DNA from 4 places in the Bacillus sp. V2I10 genome. Region 4 is predicted to be linked to each of the others. Evidence: riboswitches for the same ligand, from Rfam matches in the RefSeq annotation. Region 4 holds a riboswitch; each other region holds the start of a gene.
The links. A riboswitch is a leader RNA that binds a small molecule or an ion and turns the genes downstream of it on or off. The one in region 4 is predicted to bind S-adenosylmethionine.
Positions count from the first base shown of each region.

Region 1: it holds a riboswitch for S-adenosylmethionine, as region 4 does, so the genes downstream of both, QFZ72_RS04965 (alpha/beta hydrolase) here and mtnK (S-methyl-5-thioribose kinase) in region 4, are expected to answer to the same signal.
Region 2: it holds a riboswitch for S-adenosylmethionine, as region 4 does, so the genes downstream of both, fbpA (Fur-regulated basic protein FbpA) here and mtnK (S-methyl-5-thioribose kinase) in region 4, are expected to answer to the same signal.
Region 3: it holds a riboswitch for S-adenosylmethionine, as region 4 does, so the genes downstream of both, QFZ72_RS05255 (O-acetylhomoserine aminocarboxypropyltransferase/cysteine synthase family protein) here and mtnK (S-methyl-5-thioribose kinase) in region 4, are expected to answer to the same signal.

Region 1 is NZ_JAUSYV010000001.1:977,101-980,881, forward strand. Features, by position in the region: gene metG (methionine--tRNA ligase) at 1-455, opposite strand, end outside; T-box leader at 510-784, opposite strand; gene QFZ72_RS04960 (AAA family ATPase) at 832-1,566, opposite strand; gene QFZ72_RS04965 (alpha/beta hydrolase) at 1,617-2,387, opposite strand; SAM riboswitch class I at 2,460-2,567, opposite strand; gene QFZ72_RS04970 (DUF4395 domain-containing protein) at 2,787-3,200, shown strand; SAM riboswitch class I at 3,277-3,386, shown strand; SAM riboswitch class I at 3,469-3,575, shown strand; gene QFZ72_RS04975 (methionine ABC transporter ATP-binding protein) at 3,665-3,781, shown strand, end outside.
Region 2 is NZ_JAUSYV010000002.1:74,224-78,004, reverse strand. Features, by position in the region: gene QFZ72_RS27675 (amino acid ABC transporter permease) at 1-573, shown strand, start outside; gene QFZ72_RS27670 (amino acid ABC transporter ATP-binding protein) at 576-1,331, shown strand; SAM riboswitch class I at 1,680-1,787, shown strand; gene fbpA (Fur-regulated basic protein FbpA) at 1,877-2,035, shown strand; gene QFZ72_RS27660 (riboflavin kinase) at 2,635-3,099, shown strand; gene QFZ72_RS27655 (GNAT family N-acetyltransferase) at 3,429-3,781, shown strand, end outside.
Region 3 is NZ_JAUSYV010000001.1:1,030,447-1,034,227, reverse strand. Features, by position in the region: partial or broken gene QFZ72_RS05255 (O-acetylhomoserine aminocarboxypropyltransferase/cysteine synthase family protein) at 75-1,348, opposite strand; SAM riboswitch class I at 1,468-1,577, opposite strand; gene QFZ72_RS05250 (hypothetical protein) at 1,654-1,977, opposite strand; gene QFZ72_RS05245 (thioredoxin family protein) at 2,139-2,447, opposite strand; gene QFZ72_RS05240 (toprim domain-containing protein) at 2,473-2,820, opposite strand; gene QFZ72_RS05235 (YusG family protein) at 2,937-3,182, opposite strand; gene gcvH (glycine cleavage system protein GcvH) at 3,236-3,619, opposite strand; gene QFZ72_RS05225 (arsenate reductase family protein) at 3,681-3,781, opposite strand, start outside.
Region 4 is NZ_JAUSYV010000001.1:3,964,353-3,968,133, reverse strand. Features, by position in the region: gene mtnA (S-methyl-5-thioribose-1-phosphate isomerase) at 1-466, opposite strand, end outside; gene mtnK (S-methyl-5-thioribose kinase) at 480-1,670, opposite strand; SAM riboswitch class I at 1,767-1,927, opposite strand; gene QFZ72_RS20110 (carbon-nitrogen family hydrolase) at 2,035-2,823, opposite strand; gene QFZ72_RS20105 (pyridoxal phosphate-dependent aminotransferase) at 2,926-3,781, shown strand, end outside.

The DNA.
Region 1 (3,781 bases), 3.0 Mb from region 4:
TGATCTCCTCGTGCATGAGCTGAACAAATTGGGCAGATTCCTTCGACATACCGGTCAGGCAAAAATTGCTGACAATGTCCGCAGTATGCCTGCAGTGTTTCTTTTTCGTAAAGGAATCCGTTTTCCAGCAGGGAAAGAAAAATGTCCTGTACAGCTTGATGGTGATGCGGATGATCTGTGCGTGTATAGCAGTCGTAACTGAACCCGAGCTTTTGAAAGGAATCCGTAAATTCCTTATGATAACGGTCTGCGATAACATGAGCCGGAACATTTTCCTGTATGGCCCTGATTGAAATGGGGGTCCCATTGCAGTCACTTCCTGAGACATATAAAACATCTTCCCCTTTTAAACGATAATATCTTGCTAAAATATCTCCTGGCAATAGACTTGCGATATGACCAATATGCAAGGATCCATTTGCGTAAGGCCATGCTCCTCCAATAAAAATAGACATGTCATTTTTCCTCCTTTTGAACATAAAAAAACCTCATCCATAGACTTAAGTAAGTCTAAGGACGAGGTTTAAATTCGCGGTACCACCTTAGTTTGCAGACCATTCACATGATCTGCCTTTATCCGTACGGAGCACAAAAAAGTGTCGATACGTATGCTGTTGTAACGTCAGCCACCACGTCACAGCCTACAGATGATGACAGTTGACATCATGTTCGGTGTGAAGCTCGGAAGGTCATTTTCAGTGGCGGATTTCTTGCTTCTTTTCAGCTGCCGAAGCTCTCTGTACAGACGTCCGAATCACTTACTTTTCCTCGTCATTGCTTTTCTTGTTTCATTTATTTTATCCAAAAAGAGGAAAGGTGTAAATACTCAGATTATTCTTCTTTAAAAAGCTCTTCCAAAAACCGATTGCGATTCTCCAAAAAATACTTTGTAATCTGATAATGATCCGTCTCCGTATAATCGATTTCAGCTATGCGTTCCGAATCAAAGCTTAGTATATTTGCCCCGGGAAATCCAAGCAGGATAGGAGAATGTGTGGCAATAATAAATTGCGTGTCACCGTCTTTTGTTAAGTCATGAATGATGCGGAGAAGGGTCAGCTGTCTTGATGGAGAAAGAGCAGCCTCTGGCTCATCCAGTAAATAAACAGCTTTCTTTCCGAAACGATTGAGAAAGAGGGATAAAAAAGATTCACCATGTGATTGATGATGGAGTGATTTACCGCCATACGGGCCAAAAACGTCACCTGACAATGGCTCTTCATTTAATTCTTCCAGATAGGATGCAAACTGATAAAAGGACTCAGCTCTTAGGAAAAAGCCATTTTTAACTTTAGGCATCCAGGCAAGCTTGATATACTTTCCTAAATCAGATTGAGAGCTTCTGGTTTCATAAAGATGATGGCTGCCGCCAGCGGTATTAAACCCGCACTGATAGGCAATGGCTTCCATCAATGTCGATTTGCCGGATCCATTTTCACCTGCAAAAAAAGTAACAGGGCTTTTAATTTTAAGTTCATCCAAATGTGAAATTGCAGGAATAGAAAAAGGATACGCTTCAAACGAAGGAATCTCTTCTTTATTTAATTTGATTAATTTTAAAAACATGTTTATCACCTGCTCTTAGTTTAGCAGGAATGCCGGATGAAAGTCATTGGCTAAACGGAAATTTTGTAGAATGGATGACAGCACAAATGAATGTAATCCGAGGTTCTATCTGCAATGATTTCTTTATCGTAATCCATGGAAGCAACGTGATAGGAGTTAGTTAGACTGATGATTTTTTTCATAGATGATGAGACGTTTTCAAAAAGGGCATCGGAGCTGTCCGGAGGGACGACATGGTCTTCTTCGGATTTAAAAACGAGCAGCGGACATGAGACTTCTGAAAGCTTTGGTTTTACAGATTTTATAAGATTAAGGAGATTATGAACGGCTGTAATCGGAACAGCTGAGTAAGTAATTTCTTTGATTCCTTCTGCTTTTATATCCGGTTTTCCTTCTGCAATGAACCTTGGTTCAGTTAGATCTTCGAAAGACTCATATCCAGGCACGCTTAAAGCAGCATTAATCGTAATCACACCGCTGATTTCTTTGTATTTGCCAGCTAAATGCACAGCTAGGATACCGCCCATAGATTGACCTGCAATAAATACTTTCCGGCAGATTTTTTTCAGCTTTAAATAAGCCTGTTCAATGTCTTTGATCCAATCCAGATAACAGCAGGCTTCAAGCTCGTGAGCATCTGTACCGTGACCTTTTAACCGCGGGGCAAGGACGGTAAAGCCTTTATCAGCAAGCAGTTTTCCCAGTTCTCCTACACTTTGAGGTGTTCCGACAAATCCATGGCAAAGCAAAATGCCAATCTCATTTCCTTTATAAAAAAAGCTTTCAGCACCTGGCAATACAGAGTAAATCGTTTCAGCCATTTTTGATTCCTCCAATTCATCAAATCATAAAAGAAAAACCCTCTCTTTCATTGGCTGTAAAGAGAGGGTTTTTCTCTATCAACCAAAGCACAGCAGCTTTGCTGGTGGGAGCACCTTTCCGTTTGCCGGTGGTTGCTGTGAAGTCGCGGAGCCAGATCTCTCGTTCACTCTTGATAATTTATTTAATTCTGATTGGTTTAGTTGGTTTTAACGATCTTATCATGAGCAGCTTTTAACTGTCAATAAATTTTGAGGTCGTGAAAGCGGAGAACCAGCGATTTGAGTACCTCATTCACGCGCTTTTTTAAGGGGGATGAAATCGCCGTGAAGCATTTGTCTTCACAAAAGACAAAAACAAGAGTAAAATACTTATATTCCAATCAGACAGGTGGGATTTAAGTGAATACCATTCCTAAACCTCTTGTATTAACGAATCAATGGTTTATTGTTTTATCCGTAGCATGCACCTGGATAATAGGATCCGGCTGGATTCTTCTTATACCTCTAATAGCAGGATTAATGGGGCTTCTTTTTAAATTTAATCCTATTATGAAGACAGCAAAGCTCTTTTTAAGAAAAAAGCCTTCAGAATACATTCCGGAGGATTTTGAGCAGCAGCAGTTTAATCAGCTGATTGCAGTCATCTGTCTTAGCCTTGGTTTTCTTGGCTATATGATGAATTGGATGACACTTGCCTATATCTTTACCGCTATGGTCGCGCTTGCTGCATTCGTTGCCATATTAGGCTTTTGTGTTGGCTGCTTTATTCGTTTTCAGTGGCAGCAATACCGATACCGCAGGCATTCAAAGTAGTCATATTTTTTTAAAAAAAGTGTTGACTTTATGAAAATACCAGCGTAAAGTAGGACTCACATCGAAAATATGAAACTTCTTATCACGAGAGGTGGAGGGATTTGGCCCTTTGAAACCTCGGCAGCAGACTCAATCATGAGAACTGTGCCAACTCCAACAAGCGTGATTTCGCTTGAGAGATAAGAAGAGTGAACGGTCTTTTACCTATGATCTTACCCTCTTCTTGGCTTTCAGGAAGAGGTTTTTTGTTTTCAAAAAATAAATAGATTTCTTATCCAGAGAAGCGGAGGGACTGGCCTGATGATGCTTCGGCAGCGGACTTTTTTAAATAGTACTGTGCCAATTCCAGCAGGCGAAAAGCCTGGGAGATAAGAAGAGACCTAGTGATTCTTTATGAATTCATGCCCTCTTCTTGTCGGATAGAAGAGGGTTTTTTTATTTATAAATTAGCGGGAGGCGTACATATGATTCAATTTGAAGGTGTCACAAAGGTTTATAACAGCGGCGGAAATGAAGTGAGAGCACTTGACGGCATTGATCTTCATGTGAAGCAGGGGGAGATTTGCGGTGTGATCGGATTC
Region 2 (3,781 bases), on a different contig from region 4:
ATGTATAAAATCAAGTTTATTCATCGCATAGCAGATTTTTATGTATCTTTTTTCCGGGGTACACCGATTTTGCTTCATATTATGGTGATTTATTTAGGGATTCCAATGGTGTATGACACCATGGCAGATCAATATGGGTGGGCGTTTAAATCAAACTCTATTCCAATTGTCGTGTTTGTTCTCATTGCCTTTTCTTTAAATGCTGGTGCGTATATGTCTGAAATTATTCGCTCCGGAATCCTTGCTGTAAACAAAGGTCAAATAGAGGCGGCTTATTCTATTGGAATGAGCTCTGTCCAGACAATCAGAAGAATTATTATTCCTCAGGCATTCGCAGCAGCTATACCTAATTTAACGAATATTTTTGTTGGGTTTTTGCACGCCTCTTCCATTGCTTTTATTGTTTCCTTAAAGGAGCTGAACGGTGCTGCCAATATTGTAGCTTCCAGCAATTTGAAATTCTTAGAAGCATATATTGCAGCTGCGCTTATTTACTGGGGCTTGACTATTATAGTGGAGCAAGTGGCAGCTTGGATTGAAAGAAGAGTTCTTGTTTATGAGAAGGGAGTATGAGTATGATCCAACTAACTAACATAAAAAAATCATTTCATGGCCAGGAGGTCCTAAAAGGGATAAATCTAACCGTAAAGAAAGGCGAGATCGTTGTCATACTAGGACCCAGCGGATCTGGAAAAACAACCTTTCTGCGCTGCATAAACTTTCTTGAGAAGCCAAGTGATGGAAAAGTTGCGATAGGTGACTATTCAGTAGATTGCAAGAGACCAAGCAAGCTCGACATTCTTACTTTGAGAAAAAGAACCGCTATGGTCTTTCAGCAATATAATCTTTTTAAACATAAAACAGTGCTTGAGAATGTAATGGAAGGGCTTGTGATTGTTCAAAAGAAAAAACCGGAAGCTGCTAGAATAATAGCTTTAGAAATGCTTGAGAAGGTAGGACTATCTGAGAAAATTAATGCGTATCCAAGTCAGCTATCTGGTGGGCAGCAGCAGCGTGTAGGAATTGCCCGTGCCCTTTCTTTAAATCCAGAGGTGCTCCTTTTTGATGAGCCAACTTCTGCGCTTGATCCGGAACTTGTGGGAGAAGTCCTTGAGGTAATCAAAAAGATAGCTCTAGAAGGTATTACAATGATCGTTGTTACGCATGAAATGGGATTTGCAAGAGAAGTATCTAATCACGTGGTGTTTATGGATCAGGGATTAATCGTAGAAGAAGGGTCCCCAATTGAAATTTTTACAAATCCAAAAGAAGATCGTACAAAGCAATTTTTGAAAAGAATAAGACCTCAGTTAATACAGGAGATTTCTTAAATAATAGTAGGTTAAGGGATGTACTAAATAAAAAAAATTATAAAGTTTTGCTGATCGGTCATCCGAAAGCTCATACCCTAAAGCGGTATGGGCTTTGTTTAATAAGAAGGTATAAATTGGTGAAAGACTCCCAGAAGGAAGCCGTTAGTAAGGTTCTTGAATTAATAAATACGATCAAGGATGGAAATTTAACGGTGCATTTCTGAACGGTGAAATTACTCAATTAGATAGTTATGAGAAATTTGTATTTTGGGATGATTGAAAGGGCTAGTATATCTGTAGGTATATTTTACACAAATTCTAATAATATAGATTGAGATATCTTTAGTAAAAAATTAATGTATTTTCTTCTTATCAAGAGAGGCGGAGGGAATGGCCCGATGAAACCTCAGCAACAGATTCTATCACTAGAAGACTGTGCTAAATCCAACAAGCAATGTGCTTGGAAGATGAGAAGAGGTAAGCTAAAAAGCGATGAAACCTCTTCTTAAAAACAGAAGGGGTTTTTAATTGCTATAAAACCCTTCAATAAAGGGGTGTTCGCAATGGGTAATATTATTCGTCAAGCTATTGAAAAAAGAAAGAGTCATTTGATAAGTAAACTGTTAAGCAATGGCATTTACAAGAAAAATGATCTGCATCTTTTCGAATTAACACTAACTGAGCTTGAAGAAGAATTCAAACGTACCTTCAAAAGTCAATGATTAAAATAGTCATTTAATGCAAACCAATTAGAATTAACTGATTGACCTTATAATACGAAAGGGCAGGATTACTGAAGAAGCAGGGATAATAAAAAAATAAAAATGCATTTAAATTAAACAATGAGGATTTAATTCAACAGACAAGGAGACGTTTTTTTGTAAGTGTAATGACAAGTGGCATTTTATTAATGGGAGACCTTAGAGTAATTTGGCTAGGTCAAATCATCAAGTAAACTTTTCAAAAATCCTTATTAAAAAAGGTAGTGGGAATGAATCACTAAATGGAAAACTACATTAATTGTGTTACATTCTAATATTAAGGTTTATGGCTTTAAATTTGAGTTGACAGGTAGGAATAATATGTTTTACAATTTGTAATAATCAAATTAGTAAAGCTGATCGGATAACCGAAGGCATAACCCTTTTTGTTGGGTTATGTCTTTTTATTTAAACTAAATCAAAAAACGGAGTCAAAACTGAATATGTAAGATAATAAATCGAGTCGATTGGATAACCAAAGGCCTAACCATTTTATAATATGGTTGGGCCTTTTTTGAAAACTTAACAGGTTACTTGCTTATATACAGGAGGGTTCAATATTGGGAACAGACAACTTATTATCTGATATTAAAACGGATGTATTTATTGAAGGAAGAGTCGTTACCGGAAGAAAAATTGGAAGGGAACTGGGGTTTCCTACCGCAAATATTGATTCAAATGTAAGCAGACTGAGTAACGGAGTATATGGTGCAATGGTCATTTTGCATGAAAGAAGATACTTCGGTGTTATGAATGTTGGTGTGAAGCCAACTGTTGACTCTAATTCACAAAAAACATGTGAAATACATTTACTTGATTTTCAGGGGGATATTTACGGAGAAAACCTAAGATGCCACATTCTTTTTAAAGTAAGAGAAGAAAAGAAGTTTGATTCTTTAGAGCTGCTGACAAATCAAATCAAGGGGGATATTTTATATGCAGAGAAACGTTTTAACTTCATTGGATATACTTCAGCACAAGAGCAAGACCTCTTTAATGGAAAGCCAATATTTAAATCTTCCTGACTTGATTTTTTATAGTAAGTGCTACCAGCAATATTCTATAAATAGAGGGGTGTATAACACTATTGACAACTGGTTTTATGAATATGGCATTTTGAATGTTCTATACAGAAGAATATATATTTTAGCTTTCTTGAGCTTTGTGAAAGATGAAAATAATGATTTAGAACCCCGAAAATTTATTAGGTTTGGAAGTGGCGGACTGACTTTTAAGCTAACCGAATTTGTCACTTGTTATATCAATAGACAAGAAAAAAGATCTCCAAATATTCGGTCTGTAAAATAATTGGTACATTAAATGACGAGTCGAAATATTAAGGAGGCGGATATAAATGAATCAAGAATTATCGATTCATATTCTAGAGGAACACGATAGAGAAACCGTTCGTCAATTGCTGATCGAAAGCTACAGACAATATGAAAAAGAATTTAATAGTCCAGAATCTTGGCAGGCCTATTTGGAAAATATTTCAGCCTCGGTTGATAATATGCAAATAGATCGAATCTTAGTAGCTAAGACGGGTCAATCCGTAATCGGGACCCTTCAATTGTTTGAAACATCTGAAACAGCATATGGCAGACCGGAGCTGGAAATTTCATCTCCGATTGTCAGGTTGCTTGCCGTCCATCCTGATGCAAGGGGACGCGGTGTTGCGCGGGCATTATTGAACGAAAGCCTTATCTA
Region 3 (3,781 bases), 2.9 Mb from region 4:
TAAATTCAGTGAGTTAGTAGTACGAGTGTGATTTTATCATGTGCCAAAAGACGGTGTCAACCAAAAGTTTTTTATTAATTCGAAAAGACGGATGATTCAATTAATGATTTCACACCCGTTGCTTGTTCAATTGCCTGTTCAAGATCCTCCAGAAGGTCATCTATATGTTCAATCCCAACAGACAATCGAATTAAGTTTTCAGTTACTCCTGATTTTTTCAGGCCTTCTGTATCCAGCTGCTGATGTGTAGTGCTGGCAGGATGAATGATCAGGCTTTTGGCATCTCCGACATTTGCTACATGCGACCATAGGTTAACAGAATTAATCACCTTTGCGCCTGCTGCACGGCCGCCATCAATGCCGAACACTACAACCGCTCCTGCCCCTTCAGCTAAATATTTATCTGCCAGGGCCTTGTCAGGGTGCTGTTCATCTTCAGGGTACAGCACCCATTTAACTGCAGAATGCTCATTTAAATACTCAACCACTTTTCTCGTATTAAAAATATGTTCTTTCATTCTTACATGAAGTGTTTCTACTTCAAGAGTAAATTGAAATGCATTAAGAGGACTGATAGCAGGCCCTAAATCCCTGAGGAGCTGAACTCGGGCTTTTACAATAAAGGCTGCCTCCGGCAATGCTTCTGCATATACAAGATTGTGATAGCTTGGATCTGGAGTCGTAAAGCCCGGAAACTTATCGCTGTTCCAATCAAACTTTCCTCCGTCTACGATAATTCCTCCGAGGGTCGTGCCATTTCCAAGCAGCCATTTGGTGGCAGAGTGAATGACAATATCTGCTCCATGTTCGATCGGCCTGCATAAATAAGGAGTTGCAAGGTGTTATCAATAATTAATGGGATACCGGCTTCATGAGCGATTTTTGCAGCTGCCTCTATATCAAGTACCTGCAGACTTGGATTGCCAATCGTTTCTGCAAAAATGGCCTTTGTTTTAGGCGATATGGCATCCCTGATATTCTCAGGATCATCCGCATTTACAAACTTAGTCTGTATACCGTACTTAGGCAATGTGGTTTGAAAGAGGTTGTAGGTCCCACCGTATAGGCTTGAGGCAGAGACAATCTCATCCCCTGTTCCGGCAATATTTAATATGGCAAGCGTTATCGCTGCCATGCCGCTTGCTACAGCAAGACTTCCTACGCCCCCTTCTAATTGGGAAACTCTTTCTTCAAAAACCGTTGAGGTAGGATTATGTATCCGGGTATAAATGTAACCCTGCTCTTTTAAGGCAAATAAATCCGATGCATGTTCCGTGTCATTAAAAACATAGGCGTTAGACTGATAAATCGGCACAGCCCGGGCTCCTGTTGCAGGATCCTTCTGCAGACCCCCATGTACATTTAACGTCTCAAGCCGAACTTATTTTGTCCCATATTTCCCATCCCCTTTTTCATTTATTCATATAAAAAAACCCCTTCAAAGAAGAGGCTGAATCACCATATCTCTTCTTATCTTCCAGAGCAGTCTTGCCTGCTCTGATGGAATTGGCACCGTGTTGCAATAACCGGTTGCCGGGCTTCATAGGGCCAAATCCCTCCACCTCTCTTGATAAGATCAAACTTATTGAATCTAAATGAATTGTAACACCGCTTCATTTACCCAGTCATTTAGTAGTTTGAATTTTTAGACTATTATTTAGACAACTGGATAATGGATTCAAGCCTAAGTACATTACGAAATGATCCTTTTACTTCAATCGCTCCAAGCTTTGAGAGCTGAAGAAGTCTGATTGGTGAATGAAAACAGTCAGAAAGATGATTTTCATCACCTGAAACCAGTACATGTGCTGAAAGATTGTCATTGTCGCTGCTTAAAAAACAAGCCCCCTTTTTTAAAACAAGCAGGATAGGTTGTTGTTTTGAACTGGTTATCCGTATTCTCAATTCTTCGTTTGGAAGCAGAGGCTGAATAAAATAAGACGCATTCATTTTTTCTACAAACGAAAATAAGTCCATTTCTTTTTCTCTCCCCATTTCTTTCCTATCAGATCATAACGTATTAATTCGTTTTAATACGACTTATCACCTTTATGAAAGGTTCGACACTTTATTAAACTTGGAGAGACAAAATAATGGTTTTTTCTATTTCCCAAGAAATATGTCAAATGCCGCCCTGCTCAGGCGGCATATTCTTTCAATATTTGATAAATATATTCAACAGAATGAAAGGCATATTTCTTGTGGGTAACCGTTCCATTTTCAAATATAAGCAGGCAGGGAACACTTTCAATTCCCCATTCTATCGCTTGCTTAGGCAGGAAATTTAAGTTTGCCGCATGAATCGCTAAAGCTGGGAGCAGCTCTTCAACAACAGCCAGCATTTTTTTTGCAAGCTGACATGTTCCGCAAAACGGAGTGTAAAGATAAAGGATGCCAAATTCTTTTTCAGCAAACATATCTAATTGTTCTTCCTTTATTTCAATCATTGCTTTTCATGAGACTCCCTTTATTTTATAAGTATTTCGCCTGTACATCGATATTTGCGCTTAAAAGCACAGCAGCAACATGCTGATCAGGTGCAGTCGCAACTTCACGGTACATTCTATCTATAAACAAATGCGCAGCTTCGGGCAGTTCCCGCTTGAATTGCTTTCTGAGGCGATCCCCTGATTCATCTGAGTCTACGAGCACGTATACGTCTCTATAAAACAGAGCATCAATCATTTCGTCTAATCGAGTAAGACTTATTGTTCCATTTGTACAGATAATTTCTACAGGTTCATTGACAACATTAAGTACCTTTCGTTTGTCAGATGTTCCTTCAACAATTATGACCTTTTCAACCTCAATTGCAGACATCGCCATCACCTATTCAGTTAAAGTATGTGTTATCTTATAACCTATTCGAATTGCATGAGGTTGTTTCTTAAAATAATTGAACAAAAATGGCAGTGGAACATTCCACTGCCATTCGATTAGCACCAGCCGTTTTCTTCGTCACAATCTACATACTTTTCATCTTTTTTTAATAAAACGTCTGCATACTGGAAAAAGGAATGGTTTTCTTCTTCATATCCATTTTTCAATGAAACCTGATTTCCATTTTGACCAAATGACATTGTGCCAATTTGCTCTTTTTCAAAAAATAAGTTCATTTGACCTTCTGAAAAGCGTCCTGTTACCCGGTCTGTAATATCTAAGCGCTTCTTTTCAAATGACATCCTTGAACACCCTCCTTTTTAAAGGTTAGGGTGTCCTGGTTTAATGCCATTTATCAGTCTTCGTTTGTCATTCCCACATATTGCTCAGCAGTCATTAGGCTGTCAACATCACTTACATTGCTTGGCTCGATAACAATCATCCATGCTTTTTCGTATGGAGATTCGTTTACAAATTCTGGGCTGTCATCGAGATCCTCATTGATTTCAACAACTTTTCCGCTGATTGGCGCATAAAGCTCAGAAACCGTTTTTACAGACTCAACGCTTCCGAAAGGCTCGTCTGCTTTAATTTCATCTCCAACTTCAGGAAGCTCAACAAATACAATATCCCCAAGTTCTGATTGAGCAAAATCAGTAATGCCGATACGTACTTTTTCACCTTCAACTTTAACCCATTCGTGCTCTTCAGAATAACGAAGTTCTTTTGGTGTGTTCATTTTTATTACCTCCAAGTTTTATCATGTTTATTTGTAAAAAGACTGAAGTTAAAGTCTTCTACTACTTTGCCCACGCTGCTTCGAATTGATCTTCTTTAAAGCCGACGGTAACTTTCTTGCCGTCTGTTGCTAATGGCCGTTTGATAAGCATGCCGTCTGATG
Region 4 (3,781 bases):
AATCGCCGTTTTTAAAAAGCGGGAGGGCATGCTCGCCAATTCTGCGGCACGTTGCTTCGTCTTCTACTTGGATTTGAATGGCCTCATGAAGAAGGTTGGTTTTCGCTTCGTTAACAGAAACGGCACCCTGCACGCTTTTTACCAGCCTGCCGAGGGCCCAGAATAAATTAACAGCAGTAGGTCTTGAGCTTGCAAGATAATCATGATCGCGGGCAAGCAGCCGGTGAAATTCATCTAAATTCTCGGTTTCATACTGTTTAGCAGCGAGCGCAAGCCCAAAAGCGGCGGTTATTCCGATTGCAGGAGCACCGCGCACTTTTAATGCTTTAATCGCTTCCCAAACGTCTGAAATTGTCTGAAGTTTGATATATTCTGTCACAGCAGGCAGTTTTTGCTGATCAAGCAGGCGGATATATGTTTCTTTCCATTCGACAGAACGGGGAATAATTGTATTTGTAAATGACATGGATGTGTTCTCCTTATCTGACAGGTACTTGTTTAAAAGATTCTGCAAGGTCTGCAGTCGTTTTAATCGATTGACGATTTTTTACAAGCTTGCTTCCTAAATCAAGCGCTCGCTGTTTTGCTTCAATTTTGATCTCATAAGGCTCGATGGAATCAAGATCTGCTACATGAGCGAGCCCGATCGTGCGTCTGATGATTTCAATGCCGGCAAAACCAATTGCATCTTCAAATGCTTTCTCCAGGATAAAAGAAAGGTAGCCGTCAACTTTTGCGAAAGCTTCCAGACTGTCATTCTTCCATGCTTTTGAAAATTCTTCTTCAAAAACGGCCCATGCGGTCTCGATATGATCCAAAAGAACCTGCTGATTTGCTTCATCTCTGGAAATGGCGTTCATTAAAAGGTTGGCGAAAAAGTGTCCAAGATCAAATCCAATCGGACCATAGTAGGCAAATTCAGGGTCAATCACCTTCGTTTCCGTTTCACTTGCAAAAATACTTCCTGTATGAAGATCCCCGTGAACAAGCGTTTCAGCTTCCGTGAGGAATTTATGCTTTAATTTAGCCACTTCAAGCTTTAAATGACTATCGTTCCAAATGTTTTCAGCATTTTGTCTCAGCTCTTCTTCAAAGCTGTTTGACTCATAGTCGAAAAATGGATCTGTAAAGACGAAATCTTCAGTTATTTTGCAAAGCTCAGGGTTCGAAAATTGTTTGACAAGCTGCTTTTTTGCCTTCGGATTCAGTGCGAAATCAGAATTATAGAATAATGTCTTTCCTAAGAATTCGCCGATATGCCGTCCTAATAGCGGGAAGTCTCTGCCTTCTATCAATCCGGCTCTGGCAATCTGCAAATGAGAGAGATCCTCCATAGTTGTGATCGCTAAAGTTTCATCGGTATAGTAAATCTTTGGCACATATGCACTTGCCACTTCAGCCTGCTTCAGCAGGGCGCTGCTTTCGATTCTGGCACGGTCAAGAGTAAGCGGCCAGCTCTCGCCGATTACCTTTGCATACGGAAGGGCTTGTTTGATGATGAATCCTTTTTGATTTTGATTCACAATGTGAAAAACAAGGTTCAAGTTACCGTCGCCAATTTCCCTGCACGTCAGGACACTTTTTTCTTCAAACAACCCAAGTCTGATGGCAAGAGCTACAGCGGAACTTTCAGTTAACGGTTCATAAGAAGATGATCGATAGTTTGACATGGTTTATAACCCTCCAGTTTTAAAATTAGAGGCTTTTCAGGCAATAAGAAAAGCCTCTTCCACAGTGAAAGAGGCTTGAAGGCATAGGCTTCGCACCTCTTATCTGCCAGAAAGAACTTCTTTCTGTTGGAATTAGCACCGTGCCTTGTAGGAGTAATCTCCCCGCGCATAAAAAACTGCGCCCCATTTTACAATGGTTTTACGGTCGGTTGCTGGGCGTCATCGGGCCAAATCCCTCAGCCTACTCTTGATAAGAGATAGTATGAAATTAAAGGTTGGTGATAAAAAAATGATTCGCACAATTTGGAATTTATCACTTGTTCTGAATGTTAACAGGTATGACGAAAAACTGTCAATACTTTTTTTAAGAGTAAAAATGTGGAAGTCTGTCTTTTAAAATAGGAATTTGTTTCCTGATTTCTTTAACTTTCTCCATCTGAAGGACTGCTGTAAGCGAGGTTTGCTCAGTTCCGGCCTCAGCTAAAATTTCTCCCCACGGATCGATGATCATCGAGTGACCGGCGAATTCATTTTTCGGATCACTGCCTGAGCGGTTGCAGGCTACAACAAAACATTGATTTTCAATTGCACGGCTGATCAGCATGGATCTCCAGTGATGAAGTCTAGGGAGCGGCCATTCTGCCACAACGTAAAGGATTTCAGCTCCTTGTGTTGTATGAACGCGGATCCATTCAGGGAATCGAATGTCATAGCAAATCACTCCTGCACTTTGCAAACCGTCAAGCTGAAACAGGCCATTTTCAGTCCCGCCGTTTAAATACAGGTGCTCATCCATCAGTTTGAAAAGATGCAGCTTGCTGTATTCATGGTTAAGCTCGCCTTGCCGATTAAAAACATACATCGTGTTCGTTACGCCTGACTCTGTTTTTTTCGCAACAGAACCTGCCACAATATTGACTTCATATGTTTTAGCCAGACTGCTTACTAGAGAGATTGTTTTGCTGCCGTTTGGGTCTGCGATCTCATCGAGCCTAGTTAGATCATAGCCCGTTGTCCACAGTTCAGGCAGAACAATTACGTCAGGTTTTTCGGATGCTGCTATTTTTTCTATTTCTTTTTTTGCCGTTTCAATATTTGCTTCAGGATCACCAAAAACAAGGTCTATTTGCAGGCATGCCACTTTTGGATTCATCAATCGTCATCTCCGCCTCGAAAATTTTTTCTTTACAAGCTGACTCTAACAATATATGATTTTTCACTAGAATTTCAAGAATTTTTTGAGAAGGTGTAAAACATGAAAAACTTCAATCAATCACAGTTATTAAATAAGCTTCCAAAGCAGTTTTTTGCAAGTCTTGTAGGAAGAGTGAATGCAAGTATCGAAGCGGGACATGACGTTATTAATCTTGGACAGGGGAATCCTGATCAGCCAACACCGCCTCATATTGTTAAGGCTCTTCAAGAGGCGGCAGAAAATCCGGACTATCACAAATATTCCCCGTTCCGCGGACAGAAATTTCTTAAAGAGGCAATTACGGAATTTTACAAGCGGGAGTATGGTGTAACACTTAATGCTGACAAAGAAGTGGCCATTTTGTTTGGCGGAAAAGCGGGGCTTGTTGAAATTCCGCAATGTTTGCTGGACCCGGATGATTTAGTTCTCGTGCCGGATCCCGGATATCCTGACTATTGGTCTGGGGTAGAGCTTGCCCGGGCAAGAATGGAATTTATGCCGCTGGTAAAAGATAATCAGTTTTTGCCGGATTATGGGCAACTTTCAGAAGAAGCGAAGAAACAGGCAAAGCTTATGTTTTTGAATTACCCGAACAACCCGACTGGTGCTGTTGCTTCAAAAGAATTCTTTGAAGAAACAGTCGCGTTTGCAAAAGAAAATGAAATTTGTGTTGTCCATGATTTTGCCTATGGCGCCATTGGATATGACGGAAAGAAACCTGTCAGTTTTTTGGAAGTTGAAGGAGCGAAAGAGACTGGGATTGAAATCTATACGCTCTCGAAGACGTATAATATGGCGGGCTGGAGGATTGGCTTTGCGATAGGCAATGAAAGTGTCATTGAAGCGATTAACCTGTTTCAGGATCACATGTTTGTCAGTGTGTTCAGCGCTGTCCAGGAAGCTGCTGCAGCTGCCC